2 linked regions of the Filimonas lacunae genome follow. The protein of the gene in region 1 interacts with the protein of each later gene in a pairwise test. Links are inferred from orthologs where the notes say so. Each region holds a gene or a part of one and is shown on either strand. Other genes may lie near its edges. The genes, in order: rlmB and FLA_RS10930.

The links.
Region 2: the proteins of rlmB (region 1) and FLA_RS10930 interact in binary tests that used the Escherichia coli proteins (3 or more experiments, as listed by UniProt). The link is inferred for Filimonas lacunae from one-to-one orthologs.

What each region holds. Positions count from the first base shown.
Region 1 is NZ_AP017422.1:5,213,115-5,223,928, reverse strand. The notes cover bases 4,995-7,780. They hold rlmB (23S rRNA (guanosine(2251)-2'-O)-methyltransferase RlmB), read left to right. Parts: upstream 4,995-5,907; coding sequence 5,908-6,654; downstream 6,655-7,780. Other genes in these bases: FLA_RS20460 (GSCFA domain-containing protein), read left to right, coding at 7,583-7,780; FLA_RS20465 (hydroxymethylglutaryl-CoA lyase), read left to right, coding at 6,719-7,573; FLA_RS20475 (glycoside hydrolase family 30 protein), read left to right, coding at 4,995-5,873. Outside these bases: FLA_RS20485 (SusC/RagA family TonB-linked outer membrane protein), read left to right, coding at 1-2,861; FLA_RS20480 (RagB/SusD family nutrient uptake outer membrane protein), read left to right, coding at 2,893-4,398; more of FLA_RS20475, read left to right, coding at 4,473-4,994; more of FLA_RS20460, read left to right, coding at 7,781-8,557; miaE (tRNA-(ms[2]io[6]A)-hydroxylase), read right to left, coding at 8,551-9,150; FLA_RS20450 (aminotransferase class I/II-fold pyridoxal phosphate-dependent enzyme), read left to right, coding at 9,259-10,362; FLA_RS20445 (penicillin acylase family protein), read left to right, coding at 10,497-10,814. UniProt on the Escherichia coli protein: Specifically methylates the ribose of guanosine 2251 in 23S rRNA.
Region 2 is NZ_AP017422.1:2,763,664-2,774,638, forward strand. The notes cover bases 5,081-8,027. They hold FLA_RS10930 (bifunctional ADP-dependent NAD(P)H-hydrate dehydratase/NAD(P)H-hydrate epimerase), read right to left. Parts: upstream 7,332-8,027; coding sequence 5,829-7,331; downstream 5,081-5,828. Other genes in these bases: FLA_RS10925 (sodium-translocating pyrophosphatase), read right to left, coding at 5,081-5,589; FLA_RS10935 (serine hydrolase domain-containing protein), read right to left, coding at 7,373-8,027. Outside these bases: FLA_RS10905 (PorP/SprF family type IX secretion system membrane protein), read left to right, coding at 1-318; FLA_RS10910 (M56 family metallopeptidase), read right to left, coding at 350-2,347; FLA_RS10915 (BlaI/MecI/CopY family transcriptional regulator), read right to left, coding at 2,360-2,749; FLA_RS10920 (hypothetical protein), read right to left, coding at 2,818-3,288; more of FLA_RS10925, read right to left, coding at 3,403-5,080; more of FLA_RS10935, read right to left, coding at 8,028-8,536; FLA_RS10940 (putative sugar nucleotidyl transferase), read left to right, coding at 8,677-9,846; tpiA (triose-phosphate isomerase), read left to right, coding at 9,892-10,656; lepA (translation elongation factor 4), read left to right, coding at 10,823-10,975. UniProt on the Escherichia coli protein: Bifunctional enzyme that catalyzes the epimerization of the S- and R-forms of NAD(P)HX and the dehydration of the S-form of NAD(P)HX at the expense of ADP, which is converted to AMP.

The sequences.
Region 1 (10,814 bases):
CCGGAGTATCTGTTCAGGTTAAAGGTACTGCTGTGGGTACTGTAACCACTAGTAATGGAGAATACTCCATTGCGGTAAAAGATAGCAGGGCTGTACTGGAATTTTCATTTATCGGGTATGGCACGCAAACTATTCTGGTAAATGGCCGTAACGATTTTAGTGTAACATTATTACCTGCCACTGGCGAAATGGATGCGGTGGTAGTGGTGGGCTATGGCTCGCAAAAAAAGAAAGATCTGACAGGTTCTGTAGCAGTGGTTTCTGCTGCCGACCTGGCCAACAGGCCATTGGTTAATGCCGGAGAAGCATTACAGGGTAAAGCGGCTGGTGTGCAGGTAACCTCGGTTTCGGGTAAGCCTGGTGCAGGGCTTTCTATCCGTGTTCGTGGTTCTTCTTCCATTAGTGCCGGTAATGACCCTTTGTATGTAGTGGATGGTATTCCTATGACGGATATCAGCGCTTATAACCCTAACGATATTGAATCTATCTCTATATTAAAAGATGCGGCTTCTGCTGCTATATATGGTACCAGGGCTGCCAATGGGGTAGTGGTAATTACTACTAAAAAAGGCAAGAACGGACAGTCGAGGGTAGATCTTACTTCTTACTACGGCACCAGCACTACTACTAAAAAGCTGCATGTGCTGAATGCGAAACAATACCAGGACTATGCCAATGAATTATATCAGTCTACTATTGTTACAGATGCTATGGTAGCTGCTACAGATATTAACTGGCAGGATGAAGTGTTTAAAACCGGTAATCAACAAAACTACCAGGTGGCTGTTTCCGGTGGTAGTGAAAAAACGCAACATTATCTGTCGTTGGGCTATATGGACCAGACAGGTATGGTAAAGCCGGCTTCTTTCAATCGTATGAATGCCCGGTTAAACCTCTCTACCAAAGTAAGCAAGTGGTTGACTTTAAATACTTCTACCCTGGCATCACGCAACAGAAGTAATGATGTAACTGATAATGCCGGTGTGGCAAGAGGTGGTGTGGTGCTGTCTGCATTGGCTACGCCTTCTACCGTTCCTTATTACCAGGCTAATGGTCAATATATTGGTCAAAACCCGCAAACGGGATGGGAAAACCCGCTGGGTGCTATCAAAGGCCAGTATAGCAAAACAGTAAACGACCGGTTTGTATCTAATTTAGGAGCAGATGCTACTTTGTTAAAGGGTCTGGTGTTTCAATCTCGTTTTGGTATTGACTACAAATCCAACGAAAACCATTATTACAGAGATCCGGTAGCTACGCAGCAGGGCCGCACCGATCAGGGCTCGCTTAACGAAACCACCAGCAGGGAATGGGTATGGTTAAGTGAACAAACTTTAAACTATACCAAAAACTGGAACAGCCATCACTTTTCTGCACTGGCAGGGTGGAGTGCGCAGGACTCGCATTTTGATCAAACCTATATTTCTGCATCCCGTATCGATTCGCAATATCGTTATGAAGACTGGAACCGTTTGTTTGCCAGGGCTAAGGTAAAAAGTGCACCTTCCAAAACCATTGATGAGTGGGGCCTGATGTCTTATTTTGGCAGGGTTACTTACGATTATGCCGGCAAGTATCTGTTCCAGGCTAATATGCGCGTGGATAAATCTTCCAAATTTGCACCAGGCAACAGAACAGCCGCATTTCCTTCTTTCTCTGCCGGTTGGAGAATTTCAGAAGAAAATTTCATGAAAAATGTGCGTGTGGTGAGCGATTTAAAACTGCGTGCATCCTGGGGTAAAAATGGTAACCAGGAAGGTGTAGGCAGCTACGAATATTTAAATCTGAACAACTTCACCAGCACAGGTGACCAGTCGGTAGGTACTATTGCGCCGCTTTCGCTTACCTGGGAAAAGACCACACAAACCAACGTTGGTATTGATGCGGCATTCTTAAACAAGCGGTTAACCTTTACTGCCGATTTTTATGTGAAAAGAACCAACGATGTGTTGGTGCGTGTACCGTTAAGCGGACAAATTGTATCCAGTGTGCTAATGAACAGTGGTTCTATGCGTAACATAGGGGAGGAGTTTGTGATATCCAGTAAAAACATTCTCAAAAAAGACTTTAGCTGGACTACCGATTTCAATATTGCCTTTAACCAAAACAAGGTACTGGCTATTGCAGGTGATATTGGTAATCTTACTGCATTTGGCGCTATCTACGATAAGGGTAATGCTATCAGCCTTTCTAAAGGATATGGTTTAGGTCAGTTCTTTGGATACCAGGCTGCTGGTGTTGATCCTGCAACGGGTAAGCAGTTATATGTAAATAAAAATGGTGAGCAGGTGGATTATTCCGGCCTGGTGCCCTCTGACCGTAAGTTTATTGGTAGTGCTTTACCTACGTTTACGTATGGTATGACCAACACGTTTTCTTACAAAAACTTTGATCTGAGCGTGTTTTTGCAAGGTTCACAGGGTAATAAAATTTATAATGGCGTAAGGTCTGAAACAGAAAGTATGAAAGACTCGCGTAACCAAAGCACAGCGGTATTGCGCAGATGGCGTAAGGCAGGTGATATTACCGACATTCCGGGTGTAGAACGTGCCAGTGATAATAACTCTGCTATCTCTACCCGTTTCCTGGAAAATGGTTCTTACCTGCGTTTTAAAACCATCACTCTTTCTTACAGGCTGGATCAGAAGCTGATGAGTAAAATAGGTTTCAAAGGCGCTTCTGTATACATCTCTGGCCAAAATCTGTTTACTATCACTAAGTACACTGGCTTTGATCCGGAAGTGAGTTCTTATGGATCTTCCAACAACAGCCAGGACAACAGGAACGTATCACTGGGTATTGATTATGGAGCCTATCCGCAGGCTAAAATATTCCTGGCGGGAATTAACGTAAACCTGTAATTACAAAGGGTAATCACCAAAAAGCTTTACAATGAAAAATAAAAATATATTATATAGTTTACTGGCGGCAGTCATTACCTGGGGGGCAGCGGGCTGCTCTAAAGTGCTGGATAAATCGCCTGTAACCTCTGTAGTGCGACCGGATTCTACAATAAACATTACGGCAACAGATGCAGAAAGCCTTATCTCTGGCATGTACCTGTATTATAAAGGGTACGATATTATGGAGTTCAGCATCCTGGACAGGATGACTAATGGTGACGCCGTTGCTGATAATTGTTATGCGGGGGGTGATAACACCGCTAACATTACATTGGACGAGTTCACTGCCAATTCATTAAATGCCAATCTTAACCGTGACTGGCAGTATGCCTACAAAATGATAGGCCGTACCAACATCATTCTGCCACAGATTGAAAGCTGTACTGATGCTGCGTTAACAGCAGTACGTAAAAGCCAGATGCTGAGCGAAGCCAGGTTTTTCCGCGCGTTTTGTTATTTTGATTTGGTGCGCCTGTTTGGTGATGTTCCATTGTTGTTAAAAGCACCGGATGTTTCATCTTCGGAAAGCCTGTTAAATTCTACTATTGTAGCCCGTTCTTCTATAGATACTGTATACACCGCCATATTAAACGATCTATGGTTTGCAAAGGCAGGTGCAACGGAAACGAATAGCGCGGCTACCAGGTATTTAATTACCAAAGGTGCTGTAAATGCATTGCTTGCAAAGGTGTATGCTTCTATGCCTACCCCAAACTGGGATTCGGTGGCGTATTACTGCAACCAGGTAATACCACAGTATAGCCTGGTAAGTGATTATGCTTTTCTTTGGGACAATAACCACAAGAATAACAGCGAAGCCATCTGGGAAGTGAATTATTTTGGTTATGGCGGTGCAGATAATATTGGTAACTGGATTCCTTCTAACCTGATAGGCGGACAAATAGGTAAGTATGAGGGTGGATCATGGAAGAAGTTTAATATTCCTACCAACGACCTGGTAAACCTTTTCAATACGGAAAATGATGCTGTACGTTTAAACAGTTCTATTGCCTTTTTAAACATCACCGGCTCGTTCTCCGATCCTAACTGGCCAACAACCGCTTATCCATTCATTGTGAAGTATAACGATCCTTCTACCGGACTCAACGATTTCTATATTATGAGGTTACCCGATATTATGTTGCTTAAAGCAGAAGCATTGGTAAAAAACAACGACATTACGGGTGCCATGGCGTTGGTGAATGCAGTTAGAGAGCGTGTTCACCTGGGCGAAAAATCGGCAACTACTGCTGCTGATGCGGAAACGATTATAGCCAATGAAAGAAGGATGGAACTGGCTTTTGAAGGCCATCGTTGGTTTGATCTGGTACGTACCGGTAAAGCCATTCAGGTGATGAGTGCGCAGCAGGGTGGCATTGTAAATGGTGTACAAAATCAGCTACATTATAATGTGCAGCCTTATCGTTTGCTAATGCCTGTTCCGCAAAATCAGATTGATTTAAACCCGGCATTGATTCAGACTCCGGGTTATTAGCGTATAGTGTGTTAAAAGAGCCCGGAATACATCCGGGCTCTTTATATTGAATGTATTAAAACAAGTATTGGACTATGAAACATATAGCGCTGGTTACGGGTGCTTTTTTTTGCCTGGCAGGGAGTTTCGCGCAAAAAGCTCAAAAGCAAACGCCTGAGGTGTGGGTTACTGATGCTAAAAAACAGGTATTATTTCAGCGTAGCAAATTGGATATAAAGGCTACTGCCATTACTTCCGGTTTGCCTGTTATCAATATAGATGATAGCAAGCGGTTTCAGCAGATGGATGGTTTTGGCGGAACGCTTACGGGGGGGAGCGCCATGGTAATGGAGCGTATGGAAGCCAAAGCCCGCAAAGCTTTGTTGCTACAATTGTTTGATACCACCGGCAGTAATATTGGCATCAGTTATATCCGCATTAGTATAGGCGCTTCGGACCTGGATGAAAAAACGTTTTCTTACAACGATTTGCCAGCCGGCCAAACGGATACAGCTTTAACGCATTTCAGTCTGGGGTACGATACTTTATACCTGCTTCCCTTGTTAAAAGAGATACTGGCCATTAACCCGCGTATTAAAATACTGGGCTCTCCCTGGAGTGCACCGGTATGGATGAAAGATAATGGTGATACCAGGGGTGGTAGCTTGCAGGTAAAATATCAGCAGGTATATGCAGAATACCTGGCCAGGTATATCCGGGAAATGAAAAAAGAGGGTGTTGTAATAGACGCTATTACTGTGCAAAATGAACCATTACACCCCGGTAATAATCCAAGCATGTTTATGACAGCCAGCCAGCAGGCCGATTTTGTAGGCAACCACCTGGGGCCTGTATTTGAAAAACAGGGTATCAGCACAAAAATTATTGTATACGATCACAACGCCGACAGGCCGGATTACCCTATTGCTGTAATGGATAACGAAAAAGCACGCAAGTATGTAGATGGTAGTGCTTTTCACTTGTATGGAGGTACTATTGATGCGTTAAGTAAGGTGCATGAAGCTTATCCGAATAAAAACCTGTACTTCACCGAGCAGTGGCTGGGAGCACCGGGAAACCTGGGTAAAGACCTGGCCGAGCATGTGCAAAACCTTACTATAGGTGCTTCACGAAATTGGTGCAAAACTGTATTGGAGTGGAACCTGGCGTCAGATACGCTGTATAATCCGCATACAGACAGGGGCGGTTGTGACCGTTGTTTGGGCGTAACTACTATTGGCGGCAATGCTTTCTCTAAAAATCCGGCCTGGTACATTCTGGCGCATTCGGCCAAACTGGTAAGGCCGGGATCGTTTCGCATTGCATCGGATGAGTTGGCCGACCTTAAAACTGTTGCTTTTAAAAGGCCCGACGGCAAAAAGGTACTGATTGTGCTGAATACAGGCGCAACATTGAGGCGTTTTGACATTAACGATAATGGCAAAAGAGCTGTTACCAGCCTTAACGCAGGGGCTGTAGCTACCTATATATGGTAAAACAGGGCAGGAATGATTACCTTCGTGCCTTGTTATGTTTCAATCAAAGAAAAATATAATAGCCGGGCGTAACCCGGTTACAGAGGCTTTAAAGGCCGGTCAGACTATTGACAAGGTATTAATGTTTAAAAATGCTTCCGGCGAAGCTATTAACGAAATAAGACAGTTAGCAAAAGACAACAACGTTCCGGTACAGTACGTGCCCAATGAGAAACTAAACAGTCTCACTAACGTACAGCATCAGGGCGTTGTTGCTTTTAAGTCGGCTATACGTTACCAGGATTTGCAGCAGGTAATTGACTGGGTGAATGAAAAAGGCGAAGTGCCTTTGTTTTTGATTCTGGATGGTGTAACGGATGTAAGAAACATTGGTGCTATTGCGCGTACAGCGCTTTGCTGTGGCGCACAGGCCATCATTATTCCTGACAAAGGGGTGGGAGCGTTGAATGAGGATGCTGTAAAAACCAGCGCAGGCGCGTTAGAGTTAATACAAATTTGCCGTGTGAACAGCCTGATGAAAGCGGTGGACGAACTGCACTTAAACGGTATTAAAGTGTTTGCCAGCGAAATGACGGCTAAAAAACGCCTGTTCGATCTGGAACTAAAGGAGCCTGCCGCTATTGTAATGGGCGGTGAGGAAAAAGGCGTATTCCCTGCTTTAATGCGCATTTGCGACGAGCAGTTTCATATTCCCATGTCTAATGGTTTTGAAAGCTTAAACGTATCGGTAGCTACCGGTATGATTTTGTATGAAGTGATGAAACAGCGCATTACCGGGTAAGGATGTTTCCTGTATTCCGGTGCATTTGTGTTATCTTGATGATATGTTGCAGCACAATGAGCATATGAAAATAATCGAATGTCCGCGGGATGCCATGCAGGGCTGGCCGCATCACATACCTACAGCAGAAAAGATACAATATATCAACAGCCTTTTACAGGTGGGTTTTGATACTATCGACTTTGGCAGCTTTGTATCGGCCAAAGCCATTCCGCAAATGGCCGATACAAAAGAAGTGCTGGCCGGGCTTGATTTGAGTAACACCCATTCGCGATTGCTGGCTATTGTGGCCAATGTACGTGGTGCAGAAGAAGCCCTGGTGTATGATGCAATAGATTACCTGGGTTTCCCGTTTTCGTTATCGCCCACTTTTCAGCAGCGCAATACCAACAGTACAATGGAAGAAAGCCTGCAACGTGTGCAGCAGATACAGGAGCTGTGCCTGGCAAAAGGTAAAACCCTGGTGGTGTACCTGAGCATGGGCTTTGGCAATCCTTACGGGGATGCGTATAGCGAAGAGGTATTACTGCAATGGGTGGGTCATATGGCGGGCATGGGTATTGGTATTATTTCACTGGCCGATACGGTAGGTATGGCTACACCAGAGCAGGTGCATACTGCTTTATCTACTGTTATTCCGCAATACCCGCAGGTGAGCTTTGGTGCGCATTTGCACAGCACCCCTTACGGCTGGCACGATAAATTACATGCTGCCGTGCAGGCCGGATGTACGCGTATAGACGGTGCATTAAAAGGCATTGGGGGATGCCCTATGGCACAGGACGAGCTGGTGGGTAATATGGCCACCGAAAATATATTGCATTACCTGGCACAGCAGCAAGTGCCGGTATCTGTCAACCAGGAAGCGCTGGCGCAAAGCATGCAAATAGCCAACTACTTATTTAATTCATCTCATTAATATACCGTTTTGCAGTTTCAGGTTCCTATACACATAAAGCCGCTGGACACTCCTATCACTTACCGCGATAAGTTATTATTGATGGGTTCGTGCTTTACGGAGCATATTGGTAATTATCTGGCCGATATGAAGTTTCAGGTACTGCAAAATCCTAACGGTATTCTGTTCGATCCCATGGGTGTTTGTAACAGCCTGGTGTCTTACATGGAAAACAAACAATACACCACGGGTGATCTGTTTCAACTGAATGAAGCATGGCATAGCTGGATGCACCACAGCCGCTTTTCCCATATAGATGCGTCGGAAGGTTTGCGTATTATCAATGCATCGCAACAACAGGCGCATACTTTTTTAAAGCAGGCAGATTGGCTGATTATTACGCTGGGTTCCTCTTTCGTATACAAGCTGAAAGAAAGCAACCGGGATGTGGTGAACTGTCATAAAGCCCCGGCGCAAACGTTTAACAAGCACCTGAGTTCGATAGAGGAAATGGTAACAGCACTGGATGGCACCCTGCACAGGTTGTTTCATTTTAATCCTCATGTGAAGGTGATATTTACCATTAGTCCTGTACGGCACATACGCGATGGGGTAGTGGATAACAACCGCAGTAAAGCCCGGTTGATTGAAGCGGTGCACCATCTGGTAAACAAACTGGATCGTTTATATTATTTCCCGGCCTATGAGCTGGTGATTGATGTGCTGCGTGATTATCGTTTTTTTGATATAGACATGGTGCATCCGAATTACCCGGCCACACAGTTTGTACTGGAGCATTTTACGGCCAGCCACCTGCATAAAGATACACAGGCGTTAATGGAGGACATGAAAAGCCTTGTTATTGCGCGCAAGCATAAACCTTTTCATCCCACCTCACAGCAGCACCTGGCGTTTTTGAAAAAACACCTGGACAAAGCGCTGCTGTTACAGCAAACACATCCTTATCTGAACCTGGAAGAGGAAATTGCTTATTTCCGTCAGTGAATGCGATCGCCACGCAATTCCAGCTGCGACATTACTTCCACTTCGTGTTGAAGCCAGAAATGCCAGCGTTTGCGCACTTTTTCTTTATCCATATACAGCTCGGCGAGTTCTATAAACAGGGCATAATGGCCGGCTTCGCTCTCCATAAAGCGGCGGTAAAAGTTTCGCATGTACTCTTCTTCCATGCCTTCGCTTAGCAATTTAAAGCGCTCGCAGCTGCGGGCCTCAATGAGGGCGCATACCAATAGCTCGTCCAGCAGACGGTTTTCTTCCGAATCACCTTGCAGCCTTTTGTTCATCAGCAGGTTTACATATTCGTCTTTCCGCTGTTTGCCCAATGGAAGATTGCGTTTGCGCAGCTCCTGCAGCACCAGGCGAAAATGCCCCCATTCTTCTGTAACAATAGGAGATAACTGGTTCACCAGTTCTTCTTTTTGTGAGTAGCGTTGTATGATGGAAATGCAGCTCAACGCCGCTTTTTGCTCGCAATAAGCATGATCGGTTAAAATAGCTTCCAGGCTAATTTCGGTGAGGTTTACCCAGCGTGGGTCGGTAGGTAGCTGTAGGCCAAGTATATTTTTAAGCGCGTCCATTGAAAAAGTGAAATGGCAAATGTCAAAAAGGGAATATCCCCGGCGTCAAAAATAAAAAATTGCTTGTAAGGGTGGGGATTTTACTTTTGGTTCTTTACTACCATACACATGTATAACGATCTGTTTTTGCAACCAGCTTTAGCGCAACGAACTGAAAATAACGCTTTCCGTAGCTTGCGCCTGCCTTCGGGCAGCATTGATTTTTGCAGCAATGATTATCTGGGGCTGGTGCATTCAGGGGTGTTGGCACGGCAAATAGCGGAGCAAACACTTTACGCTTCGGGTAGCACAGGTTCGCGGCTGCTGGCAGGTAACAGTGTGCTGGCCGAAGAAACAGAAGCCATGCTGGCAGGCTTTCACCAGGCTGGGGCAGCCCTTTTGTTTAATTCGGGGTACGACGCCAATATTGGGGTATTATCTGCTATTCCGCAAAAAGGGGATACTATTATATATGATCAGCTTTGCCATGCTTCTATCCGTGATGGCATTCGCCTGTCTTTTGCTCAGTCTTTTTCGTTCCGGCATAATGATAGGGAACACCTGCAACAGCGGCTGGAGCGTACCACAGGCAATGTGTTTGTGGTGACGGAATCGGTATTCAGCATGGATGGAGATACCTGCCCATTGCCGGAGCTGGTAGCTTTGTGTGAGCAATATGGCGCGCATATGATCATAGACGAGGCACATGCAACAGGCGTAATAGGCAACAGGGGAGAAGGATGGGTACAATACCTGGATATGCAGGAGCGGGTGTTTTGCCGGATGCACACTTTTGGTAAGGCCTGTGGTTGCCATGGCGCTGTAGTGTTAGGTAGTAAGCGGTTGAAAGATTTCCTCATTAATTTTTCGCGCAGCTTTATTTACACTACCGCCTTGCCCGACCATGCCATTGCTGCTATCCGGGCCAGTTATGCCCTGTTTCCGGGCATGCAACAGCAACGTGCTCATTTGCAATCGCTGGTGCAACAATTTACCCATAACCCCCTCTCTTATCAGCTAACAAGCTCTAACACCCCAATTCAAGGGGTGTTGGTTCCGGGCAACCTGGAAGTGAAAAAAATGGCCCGGCATTTACAGCAGCACAACCTGGATGTGCGTGCTATACTATATCCTACAGTACCCAATGGCAGTGAGCGTTTGCGGGTGGTACTGCATGCCTATAATACGCCGGAAGAGGTGGGTTTATTGCTTTCGTCTATTGAAAATCAATAATATTACTAAACCGTTATAGGGGTTCCGCCGGGGGGCAATTGGCCCAAACATGTTTGCCAAACAGCAAAACATATTTATATTGCCTCCGCAAATGTATTTTTTTCAGACTTTTTAAAACACTCAACCTGCTCCTCATGAGAGTGATACCCTCTATCCTGGGTGCTGCCGTTACCATTGGGCTGATCATCCTGCTTAATATACAGCTGCCTGTTGCCGGCACCCAAACCCCAAGGTTGGGTAATTTCCTGTGCCCGCAAAAAGGTTTCTGGCAAAACGCAGAAAGCGCCAGTACTTTATATGTGGTTGAAATTAAATCCGACGATTTAAAAGGCAAAGTAGAGGTATACCTGGATGAAAGGCTGGTACCGCACGTGTATGCTGAAAATGAAAACGACGCTTACTTTGCACAGGGCTACCTGCATGCCAAATTCCGTTTATGGCAAATGGAGTTT
Region 2 (10,975 bases), 2.4 Mb from region 1 along the record:
TTTATGACTTTTCTTACAGAAGAAATAAGTCTGTTACCTTCTTTAATGGTGAAATACATTTCGCCTACGCCCATCAGCTTAGACTTAAATGCTAAACTGCAGTGGCAGGATGTTATGTGGACGGGAATCAATTATCGTTTTAAAGATGGCTTTGGTGTAATGCTGGGCGCTAACATCAATCCTAAAATAAACATCAGCTATTCGTACGATTATATTACTTCCAAATTGAACAGCGTAAGTAGTGGTACCCACGAAATTATCATTGGATTTGCTTTAGGCAACTCTTACGGCGATTGGTGTCCGCGAAATATCTGGTAAACGGTTTGGGAAAAGAAGTAAGCTAACCGGTTTAATCGTTTTGTGTTATGCTGGCAGCGTTTAGTGCTGCTGCTTTTACCTTCTCTACCTGCTTTCTTTTTACATTGACAATGGTTATAGTTACATCGCCGTTATGATATTGATAACGAGTGAGTTCTTTGCTGTTACCTGTAATTGTGCTGCTATCCTTAGTAGCTGTGCCGGGGGCATTGTTTTCTGTTTGTTTTACTTCTATGAAAGCTTCCCCGTTATTGCTTTCAATATATACGGGATTATAAAAAGCCCAGTGTTGCAGTTTTTTTCCGCGGTTTTCTGTTTCTATCTGCGCGCGGTGTTGTTTAAACTGCTGTTGCCAGGTGTTTTTATAAAACTGGCGCAGTATTACCATAGAGTCGGCACTATTGCTGGCCTGCGCAATGCTGGCTATCAGCAGCTGGTTAGTGCTGTCGTTGCCATTATGCAACATCCTTTCCAGTACCATAGCGGGAGTAATTTGTTTGGACATAGCCATTACAGGAGAAGGCGGTAAGTCCATATGTCCACGACCACCTCTTTTAAAACGTGGCAGGAAATCAGGCTCGTCTATCAAAAAAGGAGGGTGCACTTTTATTCTCCGTGGCTCAAAAGCGCCAAAAATATGAATCATGCCCATGCCATGTTCCGGGTTCATTTCGGGTGCGCGGCGACCGGGACGTGATGCCGGATTGCCGGGTACTGACATTACCGTTCTTATAAAATGCACAGTGCCGGGTTGGTCATCTGTAGCTACTGTTATCACAGCAGGCGCGTCGGGCATTGCTGGTGGTGGAGGCGCCTGCAGCGTGTCTGGTGCATTCGGAGTTGCGGGTGGGGCAGGTGCTGAAATTTTACGAATTGCTTTTGAATTGCCTGGCTTCGGTGCGGAGGATAAAAAGAACACCGGGCTAAACAATGGATTTTTTACCGAAACACTGATCGGCTCTATCTCTACCTGTTGTTGTGGCAGGGCTGCCTGTTGTGTGGCGCTGACCTGCAAAGTAGTGCTACTGGCTGGTGATAACCAGGCCACCGCTACTAATATACCCGTCATTAACAACAGGGCAGATAAATGTCTTTTATAATCAAACTCATGCTCTTGCTTGTTCAGCATTCGCTTTACCCGTGCCAGCAAATCACCTTTGTGGCCAGTGGCGGGCATGGCCAGTACGGGTTGCTGTTGCAGGCGTGCTATGTTTAGCAGAGCCTGTGCATACATGGAAGGATTGTACTGAAACTGCAATACCCAATCATCACAACTGTTTTCCCTTTCTTTATGAATTAAAGTGCTTAGCAGGCGTGTGAAGGGGTTAAAGAATAAAGTGATTTCTATTACTGTTTGTAGCAGATGAATGAGGTAGTCGGCGCGCTTGATATGTGCCAGCTCGTGCAGTATCACTGCTTCCATTTGTTCGGAGGTTAAATGGTTGATGCTGGCCAGGGGCACCAATATCACCGGTTTTAAAAAGCCTGCGGTAAGCGGGCTTTTCACCAGGGAAGAGAGATAGATATGTACCTGTGCTTTAATGCCCAGGTGCAAAGCGGCCTGCTGTACAAACACACGCCATTCAGGAGCTATTTTTTCCAGCCCGGAGTGTCGTATTTGTTGTGCCTGTATATAACTGCGGCTCCATTTAATGCCCAGGAATACTAATAAACACAAATAGGCTACCGACAAAAAGGGTAGCAATTGCTCTATTTTAAGAATCCATTGCATCCAGTTGCTGCTGTTAACAGTGCCGGATTGAGTGAAGTAAGAAGAAGGCAGCTGCAACAGCTGCAAAGTGCTGAGGGCCTCGGCACACTTATTATAATATACACGAAAGGTAATGATGAACCAGGCAAAGCCTGCCAGCTGGGCGGTAAGCGCCAGGATATACCGGGCAGCGGCAGTGGATTTTACCACACCGTTTAGCACCACTACAATCAGCCACAGCAATGCAATTTGCCAAAAGCTGTTTGCAATAGCATAACCCAAAGCCTGTAAAAAAGGAGAGTGGGACAGTGCCTGCATACCTTTCTTGTTTTATTGTTTCTTAAGATCGTCCAGTATACGCTGAATTTCATCCAGCTCTTCGCGGGAAGGTGCATTATTGCTGTTGCCCAATGCCTGCATTACCAGCTGGCTGGTGCTGCCGCCAAAAAGGGATTTCACCATTTTGCCCAGCATTTGCTTCTGCGTATTGTCGCGGGTAATATTGGCCTGGTAAATATGGGTTTTACTGCTGTCGTCACGAATTACAATGCCTTTCTCAAACATAATCTGCATCAGCTTCAGCGTAGTGGTGTAGCCACTTTCTTTATGCACGCTCAGTTCTTCGTGTACTTCGCGCACAGTTGCCTCTCCCTTGCTCCAGAGTATTTGCAGTATTTCCAGTTCCCCTTCTGTAGGTTTTGTGCTTTTAACGTTTCCCATGTTACGAACTATTTCGTAACAAATCTAATTAAAAAGCAAAAAAACAAACGTTAAAAACAGGTCAAAGCTTATTTTACGTAGGTGGCTACTGAGTAGTGTTGTAAAGTGGTCATTTTCAGTTTTTCTCCTTTGGCTTCTACCTGCTTGTAAGGCAAAAACTGTTTCTCCTTGTTTAAGAAGCCGATAATGCAGGAATACTGCGATGGGCCTTTTTTCAGCTGCACAGTAGGTTCTATACCAAAATTGGGAATGGTGATAGTGTCGGTTTCGTGTATTTCCTGGTAGGTGATTTTGAGCTTGTAGGTGAAAGTTTGGGCAGTTTCAAATGCTTCTACCGTAAAGTGCCAGTCGTTAAGCTCGTCTTTTACTTTGGTGGTGTAGGTGGCCACGGCTTTACTGTTCACCTGCTGGCGGGTTTCGGAAATGGGCGGAGTGGCAAACACGGGCTCTGGTTTTTTCTCCGGCTGTTTGCTGGCTTCGGATGGTTGGCAGGCGTACAAAGTAATTGCTGTTGCCAGCATCAGGACAACGTTTTTCATATCTCAATTTGATGCGGCGAATATAAAATGCAGAAATTAAAAAGTGGTAAGCGCAGGATTATTTTACTTAAATATCTCTGTCACTTACCACTTTATTCCGGTGAATAGATGGTGTTATGATTTGTGTATGATAACCCTGGTTACTGGAGGTGTTTTAGCTTTTACGCTTTCTGTTGGTTTGGTATGATGTACCTGGGCCAGCGTTGGCGCTATTACCAGGGATACAATAGACATGAGTTTAATAAGGATGTTCATGGATGGGCCGGAAGTGTCTTTAAAAGGATCACCTACGGTGTCGCCGGTTACAGAAGCTTTGTGCGGCTCTGATTTTTTGTAAAAGGTTTCGCCGTTGATTACTACGCCTTTCTCAAAGCTTTTTTTAGCGTTGTCCCATGCACCACCAGCATTATTCTGAAACATACCCATTAAAACGCCACTTACGGTAGCCCCTGCCAGAAAGCCGCCCAGCGATTCTGGTCCCATAACGAAGCCAATAAGCAAGGGGGAGATAATGGCTATAGCACCGGGCAGCATCATTTTTTTAATAGACGCTTCGGTAGATATGGCCACGCACTTTTCGTATTCCGGCTTGCCGGTACCTTCCATAATACCGGGAATGGTTTTAAACTGGCGGCGTACTTCTTCCACCATCGCCATGGCGGCATCACCTACGGCACGAATGGCTAATGAGGAGAAGATAAAAGGAATCATAGCGCCTACAAACAAGCAGGCAAGTACATTGGCTTTGTAAATGTCGATACCTGAAATACCTGCCACACCCACAAAGGCGGCGAACAAGGCAAGGGAGGTTAAGGCAGCAGAGGCAATGGCAAAGCCTTTACCCGTAGCGGCAGTGGTGTTGCCCACGGCATCCAGCACATCCGTTTTTTCACGAACTTCTTTAGGTAGTTCACACATTTCGGCAATACCACCGGCGTTATCGGCTATAGGGCCAAAGGCGTCAATAGCCAGCTGCATTGCCGTGGTGGCCATCATGCCGGCCGCTGCTATAGCCACGCCGTACAAACCGGCACAAGCATAGCTGCCCCAGATGCCACCAGCCAGCACCAGTATGGGTAACGTAGTACTTTCCATACCCACTGCCAGGCCGCCGATAACATTGGTAGCGTGCCCTGTGGCCGATTTGCGTATAATGCTTAACACGGGTCTTTTACCCATAGCGGTATAATACTCGGTAATAATACTCATTAAAGTGCCTACCAGTAAGCCTACACCAATTGCGCCCAGTACCCCCCATTTGGTAAACTCCAGGCCTCTGAGCGTCATGGTTTCCGGTAATATATAACCTACCAGTCCTATACAGGCCAAGGCGGTTAATACAATGGAACCCCAGTTGCCCATGTTCAGAGCTTTTTGCACGCTTTGCGTGCTTACACCCGCACTGTCGCTGATGCGAACAAAGAAGGTGCCCAGTATAGAAAAGATAATGCCTGAGCCTGCAATGAGCATAGGCAACAGGATAGGGGCAAAACCGCCAAAATTGTCCTGCGAAATGGTTTCCTGGCCCAGTACCATAGTGGCCAGTACCGTGGCTACATACGAACCAAATAAATCAGCACCCATACCAGCCACGTCACCCACATTATCGCCTACGTTGTCGGCAATGGTAGCGGGGTTGCGCGGGTCATCTTCGGGAATACCTGCTTCTACTTTGCCTACCAGATCGGCCCCCACATCAGCGGCTTTGGTGTAAATGCCGCCACCCACACGGGCAAACAGGGCTATAGATTCTGCTCCGAGTGAAAAGCCGGTCAATACTTCAATAGTGCGCACCATTTCAATAGAATTGGCGGCAGCGCCGGGAGCAAATATTTCTTTAAACACCAGGTATAAACCACCCAAACCCAACACGGCCAAACCAGCTACGCCCAGGCCCATTACCGAACCGCCGGTAAACGATACCTGCAGGGCCTTGGATAAACTGGTACGCGCTGCGTGGGTGGTGCGTACATTGGCTTTGGTGGCTATTTTCATTCCAATATACCCTGCCACGGCACTGCTTACAGCACCAATAACAAAGGCTACCGCTATTAACCAGCTGCTATTGGGATTGCTTTGGGCCATCACCCCCAGCAGTAATGCTACAATAACAACGAAATAAGACAGCACCTTCCATTCTGCTTTTAGAAAAGCCATAGCGCCTTCTGCTATATACTGGCTTATCTGCACCATATGACTGCTGCCAGCTTCCTGTTTAGATACCCATTTAAATTTGATGAGAGTGTACAAGAGTCCAATGATGCCCATTAAAGGCACCAGCATAAATAAGTTTTTTTCCATGAGCAAGAAATGTCAGAAAGTGAATTAATAGGTGTTAAAAAAGAAAGTTAATAAAAAAAAGAGGGAAAACCACTGGAAATGATAGCATTCACCGATTAAAAGCAGAAAGAAATGTGAAAAAGGCTTTAAGGAGTTTTTAATTTTTTAATTTTTTTTTAATTTCGTTCCATCGGAAACGATAAAATAACTATCCATAGGGGTATGGATTGTTTATGAAGGGTTACAAAAGAGGCTTATTCCTAAGCCTCTTTTTTTGAGCGATGTACCCAATGGAAGGCTTTACCCATGTTTCGGATAATATCCGAGGGCAATAAACTCTCTTCACTTTGCAAATCCAGCGACAAATCGGCGGCTAAACCATGTAAATACACACCCAGCCGGGCAGCCGTTAATCCATTTTTATATTGCGACAATAAACTGGTAATGATACCGGTAAGCACATCGCCACTGCCGCCTGTGGCCATTCCGGCATTGCCGGTAGTGTTAAAGTAGCCTTTGCCTTCACTCGCAACCAGGGTATGATGTCCTTTTAATACTATTACCAGCGGCCATTGCATGGTAATGGCCAGGGCCTTTTCCAACCGTTCATATTCATTATTATTATGTGGCCCAAACAAACGGTCAAACTCTTTAGGATGGGGTGTTAGCACCGATCCTGCGGGCAGGCGGCTAAGCCATTCGGGATGTGTGCTGATAATGTTTAAGGCATCTGCATCCAGCACCAGGGGCTTATCAGCGTTCCATTGTAATAAACTATCCAGCAGTTGCACCGCTGTTTGTTCGGTGCCCATACCGGGGCCTGCACCTATGCATGCATATTTACCGGCATCGCTTTGTTGCAGGGTAGTAATACACATCGCTTCGGGAACTGAGCTTTGTATAATCGTGTAGCCGCTATCGGGCACATGCACGGTTAACAGGCCAATGCCACTGCGCAAACAGGCGCGTGCAGCCAGCACGGCGGCACCGGTTTTGCCGTGGCTGCCGGCTACCAGCAAGGCATGACCAAAACTGCCTTTGTGGCTAAAGGCGTTGCGGGGTTGGTAGAGTTGTGCTATGGCTGCGGTGGTAGTTACCTCCCAGCTGGTGGTTACTGTTTCGGGAAACTGGCTGTTCAGCCCTATATGTAACACCTGCACGTTGCCACAAAAGGCGGCGTTTTCTGCCAGCATAAAGCACAGTTTCAGTGACTGAAAAGTAAGTGTATGGCTGGCTTGTATGATGGTGTTGCCTTTGGAAGAGCCTTGTATGTACATGCCACTGGGCACATCTATAGCACATATGGTGGCAGGGGAGTTGTTCATATGGGTTACCAGTTGTTGCGGTAACCCTTGCAGGGGGCGGTTAAGTCCCGAACCGTAAAGCGCATCAATAAGTATGTCGGTGGAATGGATAACAGGAAAAAAGCTACTGTCTTGTATATAATGAATAGCAGTACTCAGCTTATGTAACCGTTGCAGGTTGGTTTGAAAATCGGGTGTGCCGGCAGAACCTTGTTCCAGTATGTACACCTCGCTGTGTATACCTTTTTCCAGCAGTAAGCGGGCTATGGCCAGTCCATCGCCGCCATTATTGCCTTTGCCACAGAATATACGGATAGTTTGCTGTTCTGGTGCTTGCTGTATAAGCCAGTTACAGCAGGCTTTGGCGGCCGTTTCCATCAGGTCGGTGGATGATATGGAAAGAGATGCAATGGTATAGGCATCCCATTGCTGTATTTGCTGTGCCGATAATAGTTTCATGCGTGTATTCCTTACAATCAGTAAGTAAAATACACCAAAACTTATTCTTCCAGTTTATTAATATCGTGACCGCCGGTAAATATATCTGCCATACGTTTCGACTGGTATATCATACGGTTGTACTTATTACCCAGCACAATAATGGTGGCAGTATCCTGCACCATGCGTGTAAAGGAAGTGTTGCTGCCATGCCATTTGCCATTGTGGTAAATGATGGTGTCGCCGGCATTGGTGAACAAACGCCAGCCCAGCCCATAATTGTGCATGCTGCGTTTTTCCAGGCTTTGTGGTGTAAAAGCGCTGTCGAGGGTAGCGGCCGAAACAAAGGTGTGCTGATACAGGGCTTTATCCCATAAAAACATATCCTGTACAGTGCTGTAAATATTTTTATCGCCGTAGGTGCAATCCAGGTGATCCATCGGGTAAGGACGGTTGCCTATATAAGTAGGCACGTACTGGCTGGTGTCTTTAGCTGAGAATACAAAAGTATGTGACATGCCCAGGGGGGTGAATACACTGTCCTTCATATACTGCGGGTAATTCATACCGGTGATCTTTTCCACAATCATGGCCAGCAGTACATAATTGGTATTGCAGTAATGGAAGTTTCTGTTGGGCTGGTTATCTAAACGCGGTTTGTGCTGCACCATAAAATTGAGTACATCCTCATTGGAGGCTTTCACTTTTTTATTCCAGCACGAATCGAAAAAATAGAGGTAGTTGGGTAAACCGCTGCGGTGGCTTAACAACATGCGCACCGAAATGCCGGGGTAAGGAAGCGTAGGAAAAAACTTTTGCAGGGTATCGTCCAGCGATAAACGGCCCTGCTGCCACAGTTTCAGCACAGTGGTGCCCGTAAAGGTTTTAGAAATAGAAGCCAGGTGAAATGGGGTATTGGCGGTTATGGGTGTTTTATCCCTGAAATCGGCATAGCCTTTATAATCTTCAAAAATGATTTCCCCGTTTTTGGCCACCAGGATACTGCCATTGAAATTGGGACCCAATATAGTATGATAGGCCGCTTCTATACGGGCTTTATAATAAGATTTTGATTCGGGAGTTAAACCGGAAAAATGAAAATCAGCACCTGTTACACCTGTTGCATCCGCTTCGTTTTTTTCATTGCTGCCGGCCTGTGAGCAGGCGGTAAACGCGCCAAAAAAGAGAAAGAGAAATAAGTAAAGTAAGTTATATGCCTGCCTCATGTATTTGTTTCACTTAATCAATGGTTATACGAAATTCGTGCCTTACAGGCCATCAGCTATCTTATATCCCTCATAAAAGGGGTTGCAAAAATAGGTGAATTGGTGGCATATAATTACTTTCAAATAATTAACACCGAGTAATGGCAATAGTTTTATTTGATCCGGCAGACAGGGAAAGTTTTTTTCCATTAACACAAACCAGGGCAGTGGCGGCTTTTCGTATGGGCATGCTTACCATACAACAACGCTGGCAACTGTGGAGTAATCAACCCGTTTTTATATTAACGGCCCACTATCTGCAATCGTTATATCCTGTTATTGAACAAGGTACGCATATTTGGATAGATGCCACTGTGTTACCCGACGAAGCTTTGTTGCAACAGATATTGCAGTTGCAACATGGGCAGGCTGTACAGGATGCACAGGGGATAGTGGCCTGTTGTATAGAGAGCGATGAAGGGCCTTTTTCGCTGGCGGAGGTTTCGCCCCGGCTTACTTATATACATACCTGGCAGCACCCGGTAAACCGGTTAATGTATGCCTGGGACTTGTTTAAATGCAATGATGAATGGGCGCGTAAAGATTTTGGATTGTTAACTGCGGGAAGTATTCCGCCCAGCCTGTCCCATACCAACCAGGTAATAAGGCCCGACCTGGTATACGTAGAAGAAGGCGCGGAGGTAGAATTTGCTACTTTGAATGCGGCTACCGGACCTATTTATATTGCCCGTAATGCGGTGATCATGGAAGGTTCGTTTTTACGCGGACCATTATATATAGGAGAGGGCACTGTGGTGAAAATGGGCGCTAAGATATATGGGGCTACAACCATAGGTCCGCGTTGTACGGTAGGCGGCGAAATAAAGAACGCTATTATAATGGGTAACAGTAACAAGGCGCACGATGGCTACCTGGGCGATGCGGTAATAGGTGAGTGGTGTAACCTGGGAGCGGGTACCAGTAACAGCAATGTAAAAAACACCGGCGGCGAGGTGAAAATATGGCACCACAGTACCGGAAAATTTGTGCTGGCCGGGTTTAAGTGTGGTATGATTATGGGCGACTATACCCGCACGGCTATTAACACTGCTATTAATACCGGCACTATTATAGGCACCTGCTGTAACGTATTTGGAGATGGACTAACCCCTAAAGTGCTGGCGCCTTTTACCTGGGGCAGTAAGGGCATTACCCGTTACGAATTTGAAAAAGCGCTTCAGGATGTAAACAACTGGAAAAAAATGAAACATAGTGAATTAACGGTGCAGGAAACGGAGGTGTTAAAGCATGTATTTGAACACATCAAGTAATTATTCTCTACTTTTGGCCCTCCTTTGAATTTTAAACATAGTAATATGAGAAAGCAGATAGCTGCAGCGAACTGGAAAATGAATCTGACCCTGCAACAGGGAGAAGCGTTATTGGATGGCATTTTGGGCAAAGTGAGTTCACTGGGAAAAGACCAACAGGTGGTTTTTGCAGTACCCTTCCCTTATTTGAGCCAGGCGCAACAAAAAATTGCTGGTAAAGAGCAGGTATTTATTGCAGCACAAAACTGTTATAACAAAAAGTCAGGTGCATTTACAGGCGAGGTTTCTGTAGAAATGTTACAATCATTGGGTATTCAGTGGGTAGTGTTGGGACACTCTGAAAGAAGAGAATATTTTGGCGAAAGCGACCAATTTTTAGCGGAAAAAGTGAATATCGTACTGGAAAATGGTTTAACGCCCCTTTTCTGCTGCGGTGAAGCATTACAAATTCGTGAGGCGAATACTCAGAACGAATTTGTAGGCAACCAGTTAAAAGCTTCTTTATTCCACCTGAGTGCTGAGCAAATTCAGAAAGTGGTTATTGCCTACGAACCCATCTGGGCTATCGGTACCGGCAAAACGGCCAGCAGCGCACAGGCACAGGAAATGCACGCTTTTATCCGTGCTGAATTAGCGGCTAAATACGGCGCAGAAGTAGCCAGCAACATCTCTATCCTGTACGGTGGTAGCGTAAAAGCAGCTAATGCAGTAGAAATTTTTGGTCAGCCTGACGTAGACGGCGGCCTGGTAGGTGGTGCCTCTTTAATTGCAGACGAATTTGTAAGCATTATCAACGGACTGAAGAAGTAAGTTGTTCGTATATATAGTTGTAAGTCCATAGTTATCAGTAACTATGGACTTTTTTTCTGTTTTCATCCGATTTTGACCCTTTTTTTGTATTTATTTTCCACTTTTCACTCCCAACTTCCAACTGCCCCCTCAACCCAATGCAGTTTTAATTTATCTTTGCCGCCTTATGAAGCATATCAGGAATTTTTGCATTATTGCGCACATTGACCATGGTAAAAGTACCCTGGCAGACCGCTTGCTGGAACATACGAAAACCATTGGTTCACGTGACATGATGAACCAGGTATTGGATGATATGGACCTGGAACGTGAAAAAGGC